3 regions of the Anaeromusa burkinensis DSM 3853 genome follow, and region 2 is predicted to be linked to each of the others. Evidence: riboswitches for the same ligand, from Rfam matches in the RefSeq annotation. Region 2 holds a riboswitch; each other region holds the start of a gene.

The links. Region 2 has a riboswitch for cobalamin ahead of C508_RS0103340 (ABC transporter substrate-binding protein). Riboswitches for the same ligand answer to the same signal wherever they lie in the genome.
Region 1: another riboswitch for cobalamin. It lies ahead of C508_RS0106825 (sirohydrochlorin cobaltochelatase); the one in region 2 lies ahead of C508_RS0103340 (ABC transporter substrate-binding protein).
Region 3: another riboswitch for cobalamin. It lies ahead of cobT (nicotinate-nucleotide--dimethylbenzimidazole phosphoribosyltransferase); the one in region 2 lies ahead of C508_RS0103340 (ABC transporter substrate-binding protein).

The regions. Positions count from the first base shown of each region.
Region 1 covers NZ_KB894588.1:120,246-123,517, forward strand. The annotation lists gene C508_RS18025 (adenosylcobinamide amidohydrolase) at 1-368, opposite strand, end outside; cobalamin riboswitch at 518-699, opposite strand; gene C508_RS0106825 (sirohydrochlorin cobaltochelatase) at 725-1,642, opposite strand; cobalamin riboswitch at 1,770-1,951, opposite strand; gene C508_RS0106835 (hypothetical protein) at 2,105-3,070, opposite strand.
Region 2 covers NZ_KB894584.1:123,896-127,167, reverse strand. The annotation lists gene C508_RS0103345 (FecCD family ABC transporter permease) at 1-324, opposite strand, end outside; gene C508_RS0103340 (ABC transporter substrate-binding protein) at 314-1,276, opposite strand; cobalamin riboswitch at 1,669-1,846, opposite strand; gene C508_RS0103335 (MFS transporter) at 1,966-3,159, opposite strand.
Region 3 covers NZ_KB894585.1:130,651-133,922, forward strand. The annotation lists gene fucO (lactaldehyde reductase) at 1-458, shown strand, start outside; gene C508_RS0104235 (P-II family nitrogen regulator) at 569-943, opposite strand; cobalamin riboswitch at 1,129-1,329, shown strand; gene cobT (nicotinate-nucleotide--dimethylbenzimidazole phosphoribosyltransferase) at 1,421-2,473, shown strand; gene C508_RS17800 (nicotinate-nucleotide--dimethylbenzimidazole phosphoribosyltransferase) at 2,473-3,272, shown strand, end outside.

The DNA of each region.
Region 1 (3,272 bases), on a different contig from region 2:
GCTCGGGCGGCATTATGCTTCACCCCAGCCGTCACAATGGCTTCCACTGTAATTCCTTCATAAAAACGTCGTTGGTAGGACATGAATTCCATATGGGCTGTCGTTAAAAGACCGCTTGTTTCATCTTTTTCTAAACCTTCCCTCATAGCAATAGCTGCTAAGTATCCTTCTAAGCCGCCGCCAGGCAGTGCCGCCTCACTTTCAACATAAAAAGTCAAGCGATGATTAAATATTGCCGATACCTCGCGAATCCCGCCGTTGTACGGAGAGGTACTTAAAGCAATGCGTCGCTGTGAAAAACGGCAAATCAGCAAATCTTCCTTAATCTGCAAAACACCTCCTGCAGAAAGCAGGCGAGTTTGCTCCATATAAATCCAACCTTTCTGCCAGCCAGGCGCTAGCGCCAATAAAAATAGACTACCCCGTCTACAATAGACGGGATAGTCTGAATTGCCAAACAATGCTTACTTTGCTAAAGCACGCCTGCCAAATCCCCTCCCCATCGTTCGTAGGTCAAATGGTGATTGTCAAACAGGCAGTTCTCCTGGCTCTGGATCTTTGCTCATTCAAACCTTCCCAAGGCTTTCGCCCCAGTGGCATTTCTTGAATTCGCTCCCCATTACAGTGGCGGGACCGCGCCGGTATTGCACCGGACTTCCCTATTAAGCCCTTACGGGCACCTGTTCCGCTTCTTTATTGAGTTTTCTTAACACTCTATCTGACATTAGTGTTGCGGCTGATACAAGCCTCGAATTGCATCACGAACATGATTCACATAAATAGAACGATACGCCGCATTTTCTCCTAGCCCTTTCAGAACCGTTTCTACTTGGAAACCTTCTTTTTGCAGACGGTTTTTCCAAGAATCCGGCTCACTGCCAGCCATATCATTATTTGCATGATCGCCAGCCACCAGCATAAACGGCATCAAGGTCACCTTCTGAATTTGGTTCTTTTTCAGTTCCGCCAACGCATCCTCAAAGTTAGGATGGTCAGTTTCTTCCACTACTCCCATATAAGCTTTATTGCCTCTCTCTTGCAAAATGCTCTGCATTTTTGCATAGGCCGGATTCGGCTGATGCGGCGAACCATGGCCCATGAAGAGAACCGCTTCCCCGTTTCCTAATTTAGGCATTTGTTTTTCAACCGCTGCGGCCAAAGCCTTGAAATCATCTGGCATGCCTTGCTGTCCGTCAAACATCAAAACTGGCCGTCCTACTGCAATGCTTGCAAAGGAATTATCAGCCCAAGCCTGACGATATGCATTCAGAATCTTCTTTTCATATTCCTCGCCCGGAGTCAGATGCAATGGCTGAATGACCACTTCTTGATAGCCTTCCGCCTTCAACTTTGCCAAGGCTTGCTCCAATGTATCCACTTGAATTTTTTCTTCCGCCGCCATCTTTGCAATTACTTTCCGAGCCGTAAAGGCGCGGCGCACTTCGTAATCTGGAAAAGCCGCCCGAATATCATTTTCCGCAGTTTCAATGCAAGCCTTGCGAGCATCTGGAAACGTAGTGCCGAAACTGGTAACTACAATGGCTTTTTTCGTTTGCGCGGCTGAAGCCCCTCCTCCAATACCAACCGAAAGCAAACATACGGCGCACATGGCGAACAGTCCTTTTTTCATCCACTTATTCATTCAATTCCACTCCTTATTCTTTTTCATACCTTTAGCTGTAACAATAAAATCCCAACGCCTACGCGTTGGGATTACATAGCAAACAGCCTTGTTGCCTGAATCTCCATCCCCATCCGTCGTAGGTATAGCGGTGATTGTCAAACAGGCAGTTCTCCTGGCTCTGGATCGTCGCTCGCCCAAACCTTCCCAAGGCTTTCGCCCCAGTGGCATTTCTTGGATTTGCTCCCCATTACAGTGGCGGGACCGCGCCGGTATTGCACCGAACTTCCCTATTAAGCCCTTGCGGGCACCTGTTCCATACATATTCAGTTGTTATTGTTAACTTTAGCAAAGGCTCTAACAAAAGTCAACCAAGTTGGCTTTTGCTTTTTCGGAAATTTAGGAATAGCGCAAAATTATTTCTTACTACTTCTCGCTCAGACTATAAAATCACTCGAAGCTTTTCTGTTTTGCTTTTCTTTTTTAAATACTATGAGTAAAAGCGGCTTCTAGCTTTGTGTTTTTCAAACCGCTATCCACTTCCTTTTGATCTTTATAGACCAATTCCAGTGAATTATCTTTGTTTAATTGATGTTTAACGCCATAATAAAAACCCTTGTTGTTGTTATCAAAATCGCTTTGTTTTCCCATATCGCCATTCGTTTCTACTTTAAACGCAGTAATATACATTGATGTTTTATCATCAAAGCCATAATTCCAAGTTACCGCATAGGCGCGATTGTCTTCGCTGCGATTGGACTGCGTATATTCTGCCGTCCAGGTATGCTTGCCTTGCTGATAATTTCCATCCAGCGCCCAATGGTTCGTATTTCCATTGACTCGATCTTGATATCGACCTAACGTCATCCCCCACTGCAACTGCTTGTTGGGATGAAAGCCAGTCCGAATCGCATAAATCCGGTTGTCTTCATCTCCGGCATTATCTTCTTGCACAAAGGCTGCGTTGATATCCAATCCCGCTGCTGCCCCATTTACAGTCACCCCGTCTACAAAAGCCCGTTTCCCAATATTGGACTCTGAGCGGCTGTAAAGAAGCGACATCGCGCCAATAGTCAAATCTTGACGCCCAAGTTTAAATGCCAACTCTCCTGCTTGTTTTATCACTCCAAACTGATCAAGGGTCATTACCGTTTTTTTATTTCCATATACCGCACTATCTGTATTGTAGTCCGCCAAGGTCGGATTCGTAGCATATTGCGCTCCCAAGCGAGTGAATACAGACCAGCCGCTCCCCAGCGCGGCTTCTCCTGTTAAGCGTAACGAGCTCATGGTACCAGAAGTATTTGCTTCTCCGGCCTTCGTATCTTTCTCATATTTTACCGTCACGTCGCCGCTGAATTTAACCCCAGTCTCCGCCTCCGCAGCAAATGCCGCTGAGGAAGCAGAAAATACAAGGCCCGTTATGGCCATAAGTACCGCTTTTTTCATTAAAATTCTTTCCTCCTTTTACTATTTTCTTAATCCTCTTTACTGTTTTTCTCTTCCTCCTTTTCATTTGAGTCCATAAAGAAAACCCTTTTGCAACAGCAAAAGGGCGTCGTTTCGCAGATAAATTTTACATAAAATAAAATAAGACTGACCTAGAATGGTCAGTCTTACTATGTAAAATCGTCTCACGAAATCCCCTTCC
Region 2 (3,272 bases):
GCCTGTCAGGCCCGCCCCTGCGGAAACGCCGATAATGTGCGGATCCGCCAAGCTGTTGCGCAGCACGCCTTGCAGCAACGTCCCCGCCAAAGCCAGATTCATTCCCACCGCCGCGCCGGTAAGCACCCTGGGCAAACGGATGTTGCGCACAATCTGGGCACTGCCGCCGTTTCCTTCACCCGTTAACGCCTGCCACACCTCCGGCAAAGAAAGCCCTGCCGCGCCTTTGACCGTGCCCAAAAGACAAGCTCCCGCCGCCAGCAGCGCAAAAAAGGCTAAGAGAGGCCATCGCCAGGCTCGCCTGGCCGCTGCATCAGGGCGCATGACCGTAAACCTCCGGGTATATCGTCTGCGCCAAGTGCAGCAAGGCGGCGTCATACTTCAAGCCCGGATGCACTTGAAACCATTCCGGCGGCAAAAAGAACAACTGCCCGCTTTTCACGGCCCGCAAAGACGACCAAGCTGGACTGGCCATGACGTCATCGCGCATGCGCTTTTCAATATCCTTGGTGCTACCCATGGAGGTGATTAAAATCATATCCGGGTCCTGCTGAACCAAGGTTTCCAAACTATAAGGGACAGCGGTCGCATCCGCCGCCACCCCTTGCGAACCAGCGGCTACGTTCTGCACCTTGAGCAAGTTCGCCATGTCGCCGGTCAGGCTATTAGGCAGCTCCACCGTTACCTGTTTGGCCGTAGCGTGGAGAATGACGATACGTTTGCTCGCCTGAGGCAGCTTTTTTTGCAGCGCTTCTTTTGCCGTCTCCAAGCGCGCCACTTCCGCTTGCGCCTTAGCCTCATCGCCGCTCAGCCTTCCTAGCAAACGAATGTTGCGCAGCAAATCCTCATAGCCTTTCATCCGCAGCAGCGCCACAGGCACGCCGGCATTTTGGAAAAGAGGAATTAAGTTTTCATGCATTCCCTGGAACCCCAGCACCAAATCCGGCGATAAGGCTAAGACCGCCTCACTGTTGATTTGGTACGCAAACCCAACCTCAGGCAAGGCTTTGGCGGCATCTGGAATATCCCCCAACCGCGATGCCGACCGTCCCACCGCTTGACCGCCCACCGCATAAAGCGGTTCTAGCAGCGACGGTGTCAGTACGACGATACGAGTCGGCTTTTTCGCCAACGCCAGCGTCCGCCCGGTATCATCTTGAAAGGAAAAGCTGTTTTCCTTTGATGCCGCAGGCGCTGCGGGAGATGACCCGCAGCCAGCCATGAATACCAGCAACGCCAACAGCAGCGCTGGCAGAACGAAACTTCTTACTTTCACCAAAGTACTTCCTTTCTAAAACAAGCTTGGCCGGGAACGAAGGGGAATACGGGAATTGAACAGGAGTAGAGGGAGTAAATGGAGGGTATGCAATAGAAAACAGGATACAAGTTTTAAGACCCAAAAGATTGCCGCGTCGCTCCGCTTCTCGCAACGACATCTCTATTTCCTCTATCTATTCCTTCCTATTCGAGCCCTCACTCTACTCACTCTACTCCTGTTGAAACATCGCACCCCGTGACTCCGATTCTCTTGTTCAAACTCGCTTTTAAAACAAAAAATCCCGGCACCGCCGGGTTGATGAATCCTAGACTGCTTTCGGGCAGGCGAACCGCTGGCCAGCGGAACACGCATGCTGTCTGCAATCCCCTCCCCATCGCTCGTAGGTACTGACGGTGACTGTCAAACAGGCAGTTCTCCTGGCTCTGGTTCTTCGCTCGTCCGGCCTTCCCAGGAAATTCCCAGTGGCGTCTACGGACTTGCTCCCCATTACAGTGGCGGGACCGCGTCGGCATCACACCGAACTTCCCTATTAAGCCCCTTAGGGACACCTGCTCCACTTATTTATATTTTCTTATCCCAACTATAACAAAGGAGCCTGCCGCCGTCAAGAAAGAAAGGCAAGACGGCAACAAGCTCGTAAGAAATCACTAGTTTACGCTATATTCCGGTTCTACTCCTTCGAACCCTCACGTGACTCCGGTTCTCCTGTTCAATCCCTGTTGACGCCATGCCAACCACAAGGCTCCGGAGAGGATCAAGGCGGTTACTCCAATCACACCCGCCCAGCCGGCGCTGGCCAGAAAGATACCGCTCCCTGTGCCAATCACACTGGCCCCAACATAGTAGAAGAACAAGTACAACGAGGCCGCCTGCGCCTTATCGCCGCGGCACAAGCGTCCCACCCAACCGCTGGCCGTCGCATGGGTGGTAAAAAAGCCGCATGTAAAGAGTCCCAAGCCGCCGAGCTTACATAGCAGTGGCGTTCCTAAAGAAAGCAGCGCGCCTCCCAGCATCATCAACAGCCCTGCCACCAGCACCGCTCCCGGGCCGCGCCTGTCTACCTGACCGCCGGAAACCATGGAGCTCACTGTCCCCAGCAAATATAACAGAAATACAGCGCCCACTTGACTCTGACTAAAAGAATACGGCGCCGCCAACAATATATAGCCGATATAGTTGTACAAAGCTACAAACGAGCCTAGCGCTACAAAGCCAACGATATATAGAGGAAGAATGCCCGGCGTTTTTAACAAGGAGGGTAGCGCGGCCATCAGACCGGCCTGCTTTACCGCGGTACTGCGGCGGCTTTGCGCCTTCGGCAGCAGCCAAAAGAAACAAATCGCCAAGAGCAGACAGAACCCGCCCATCACTAAAAGCGCCGTCCGCCAAGACATAAAGTCCGAGAGAAGGCTTACCAAAAGACGTCCGCCCAAACCGCCGATCGACGTACCGGCAATATAAATCCCCATCGCCAAGCCCACGCCGGACGGCTCAAATTCTTCATTCACATAGGCCATGGCCGCCGCGGGAAATGCCGCCATCAGCATCCCCTGCAACGCCCGACAGACCAACAGTAGCTCAAAATTCGGGCTGCAGCCGGACGCAATAGCCAAGAGCGACGCGCCCAACATCGCCGCCAGCATAGTTGGTTTGCGTTGCAACCGGTTAAACACCGCCGCCAGCGGTAAAAGCGCCAGCGCCATAGCGCCAGTCGTCAAAGATACCGATAAACTAACCACCGACGGCGACAACGCAAAGTCCTTTGTCAGCGCTGGTAAAAGCGGCTGCGTCACGTACAAAAGGGCAAACTCCACAAAGCTTCCCATAAACAGCGCCGCCAAGGCGCGCCAATACTTACTATTTCCTCGTTCCAAGCCCACAAGCTCCGCCTCCAAAATACGTTCCTTTCTTTTATCTTACTCCTAACAATTCTTTGCGTCCAATGCATCGTTTTTATTATTTTGATGCATTTTAATTATGTATTTCTGGAAAA
Region 3 (3,272 bases), on a different contig from region 2:
CTGCTAATGTGGAAGCCAGAAGCGGCATGGCCTTGGCGCAATATGTGGCTGGTATGGGTTTCTCTAATGTCGGTTTAGGCATCGTGCATTCCATGGCGCATCCGCTGGGAGCGCTCTATGATACGCCTCATGGCGTTGCTAATGCCTTGCTGCTTCCTTATGTTATGGAGTACAACGCTCCGGCATCTGGAGAAAAATACAGAGAAATTGCTCGCGCTATGGGTGTTCAGGGTGTGGATGCAATGGAGCAGGATGCGTATCGCAAAGCGGCTGTAGATGCGGTAGTAAAACTGTCTAAGAAGATTCGGATTCCTCAAAAACTGCAAGATATCGGCGTACAGGAAAAGGATCTGCCTAAACTGGCCGCCGCTGCCTTTGCCGATGTTTGTACGCCTGGCAATCCTCGCGAGACGAATGAAAAAGAAATTCTTGCTTTGTATCAGAAGGCGTATTCTTAGGCCGTTGGGGGCCGCCGCGACGCCTCACGGGGACGGCGCGTCACGATAGGACCCATTCGACATGCAAAGAAGAAGAGTCGGCAGGTTTCTGCCGGCTCTTCTTCTTTATTTTAAGCGCTTTTGGTATCTTTTGGAGCTTTGATAGCGGCTGGCCCTTCGTCGCCAGTACGGATGCGCACGGCATTGGCCAACGGTTGGATAAAGATTTTGCCATCTCCGAGTTTGCCTGTTTTCAAGATTTCTTTAGCGGTTTTGACTACCGTTTCTACCGGTACTTCGCAAACAACAATTTCCACTTTGATTTTTGGCAGCAAGTTTACGGAATACTCGGAACCGCGGTATACTTCTACATGGCCTTTCGTTAGACCGCTGCCGAAGATTTGACTGACGGTCATGCCGGTAACGCCGATTTTATTCATGGCTTCTTTGAGTTCGTCCAACTTGGCGGGACGGGTGATGATTTCCACCTTAGTAATAGGTTCCATGTGTATTCCTCCTTTTTGGGGAACAAAAAAATCGCTCCACTGCCAATCAAAACGATTGTCAGAGGAACGACCATTGTTCCGAAACATATTCAAACTATGTTTATAATTATAGCGGCACTGCGGTGATAAAGCAAGCTATTCCGTTCTTGACGAATGAGAAAAGTGTTGGTATACTGACCTCAATTTCATAAATCTATGACTGAGGTGCCGCTAATTGCGGAGAATAGGGAAGTCGGAGCGGCTTAAGCAAAGGCCGTGTACGCGCGGGCCCGCCACTGTACCGGAGAGAGCTTGCCAGATGCCACTTGCGCCGAAAAGTTGCAGGGAAGGCGGCAATGTATCGATGAACCGGGAGCCAGGAGACCTGCCTCAGATCAGGAAGACCTTGTTGGATACAAAGGCTTTTTAGGATTGCTTCCGCTTCCTAAAAAGCTTTTTTTATTAAGGTAAGGGGTCTTCCGGAAAGAGAGGGAGTAAATGATGAGTTTGTTGCAAGAAACCCTAGAGAAAATTGAAAAGCCCGATGCGGCAGCGTATGAAATTGTCAAAAAAAGCTTGGCTCAGAGCGTATATCCTGCGGGGATGCTGGGGCGTCTGCCGGAGATGGCGGCGACCTATGCAGCGGCTATTGGGAACGCAAAGCCGCAGGAACTAAAGGCTTGCATGGTGATTGCTTGCGCGGATCATGGCGTAGCCCGGCGTTCTGTCAGCGCTTATCCCATAGAAACAACGGCGCAGATGACAATTAACTATGTGGCGTCGAAGGGCGCCAGCGCCAATGCATTTGCTAATTTTTGCGGGGCGGATATGGTAGTTGTTGATGCAGGCGTAGCAGTGGAGCTGCCGTCTTATCCCGGGCTTTGGGAGCGAAAAATTGCCTATGGAACGGAAGATTTTACGCAGGGGCCGGCCATGACGCAGGAGCAGGCTGTAAAAGCATTGGAAATTGGTATTTCGATTGTGCAGGAAAAAGTGCAAGAAGGATATCGCTGCTTTACATTAGGGGAAATGGGTATTGGCAATACAACCAGCAGTGCTGCTATTGTAGCGGCTATATCCGGCGAGGACCCGCTGCAAACCACCGGGCGGGGCACGGGTATTTCTGATCAACGTTTGGCGGACAAGCGCCAATATGTCCGGCAAGCGCTAACGGTCAATCAACCCTGGGGAACTAACGGGCTGGATGTTTTACGCAAGGTTGGCGGCTTTGAACTGGGCGTGTTGGCGGGAGTGGTACTGGGGGCTGCGGCGCACAAGTGCCTGGTAATTGTTGACGGGTTGAACACCACGGCGGCGGCCTTGGTGGCGCAAGGTATTCATGCTGACAGCGCCTCTTATTTATTAGCTTCCCATTTGTCTGGAGAACCGGCTCATCGTATTGCCTTGCGTCAGCTAGAGTTGGAGGCGTGCGTGGATTTGGGAATTCGCCTTGGAGAGGCGATAGGGGCCTCGTTGGTGGTGGATATGCTGCAGATGGTTTTGGCTATGCTGCAAGACGCCTACGCAAGTGCAGAGGAGGGATTGGCGTAATGAAAAAGGAACAAACGATCGAACAAATTATTGCGTCAGTAGGTCCGATGGATGCAGCGGCGCTAGAACGCTGCCAAACGCGCTTGGACAATTTGACTAAGCCGTTAGGAAGCTTGCATCATTTGGAGTTTTTAGCGTTAAAGCTAGCGGGTGTAACAGGACAGCATCGTCCGGCATTATCTCAGAAACAGTCAATTTTAGTAGTGGCGGCGGATCATGGTATTGCGAAGTCGCTGTTTGAAGAGGAGAAGACAACGGCCCAGCGTGTAGCAGACGCCTGCCGGTTAAACAGTCCTCTGCGCAGTTTTGCAGCGAAAAATTCTGCCGAAGTGATCGTGGTGAATGCTGGGCTGCGTGAAAAAATTATTCATGAGCAGGTGCTGCAGGCATCCCTGGCTTTGGGGACCTGCGATTGGCGTCAAGGACCGGCGCTGGAGCAAGACATGGTTGTTGAAGCTCTTTGTTTAGGGGTTTCTCTGGCGCAAGCGGAGGCGGACAAAGGCGTGCGGATTTTAGGTCTAGGCAGTATTGCCAAAGGAGGTATGCTTTCTGCCTTGATTTTGCTAGCTGTTTTAGGCGGAGGAGTTCCCGCTTCACTGCGAAAGCAAGCGACTGTAAGCGAAAAGATCGCGAAGCAATTGGTCTTGGTGGAAAAAGCTTTTGCTTCGTATAATGGCGAAACAGAAGCAAAAGCCGTATTAAGCCGTTTTGGAGGTTTGGAAACGGCCGTTTTATGTGGGGCGATTTTAGGCGGAGCAGCTAGAGGCATGTTGTTGGTTCTTGACGGGCTTGAGACGGC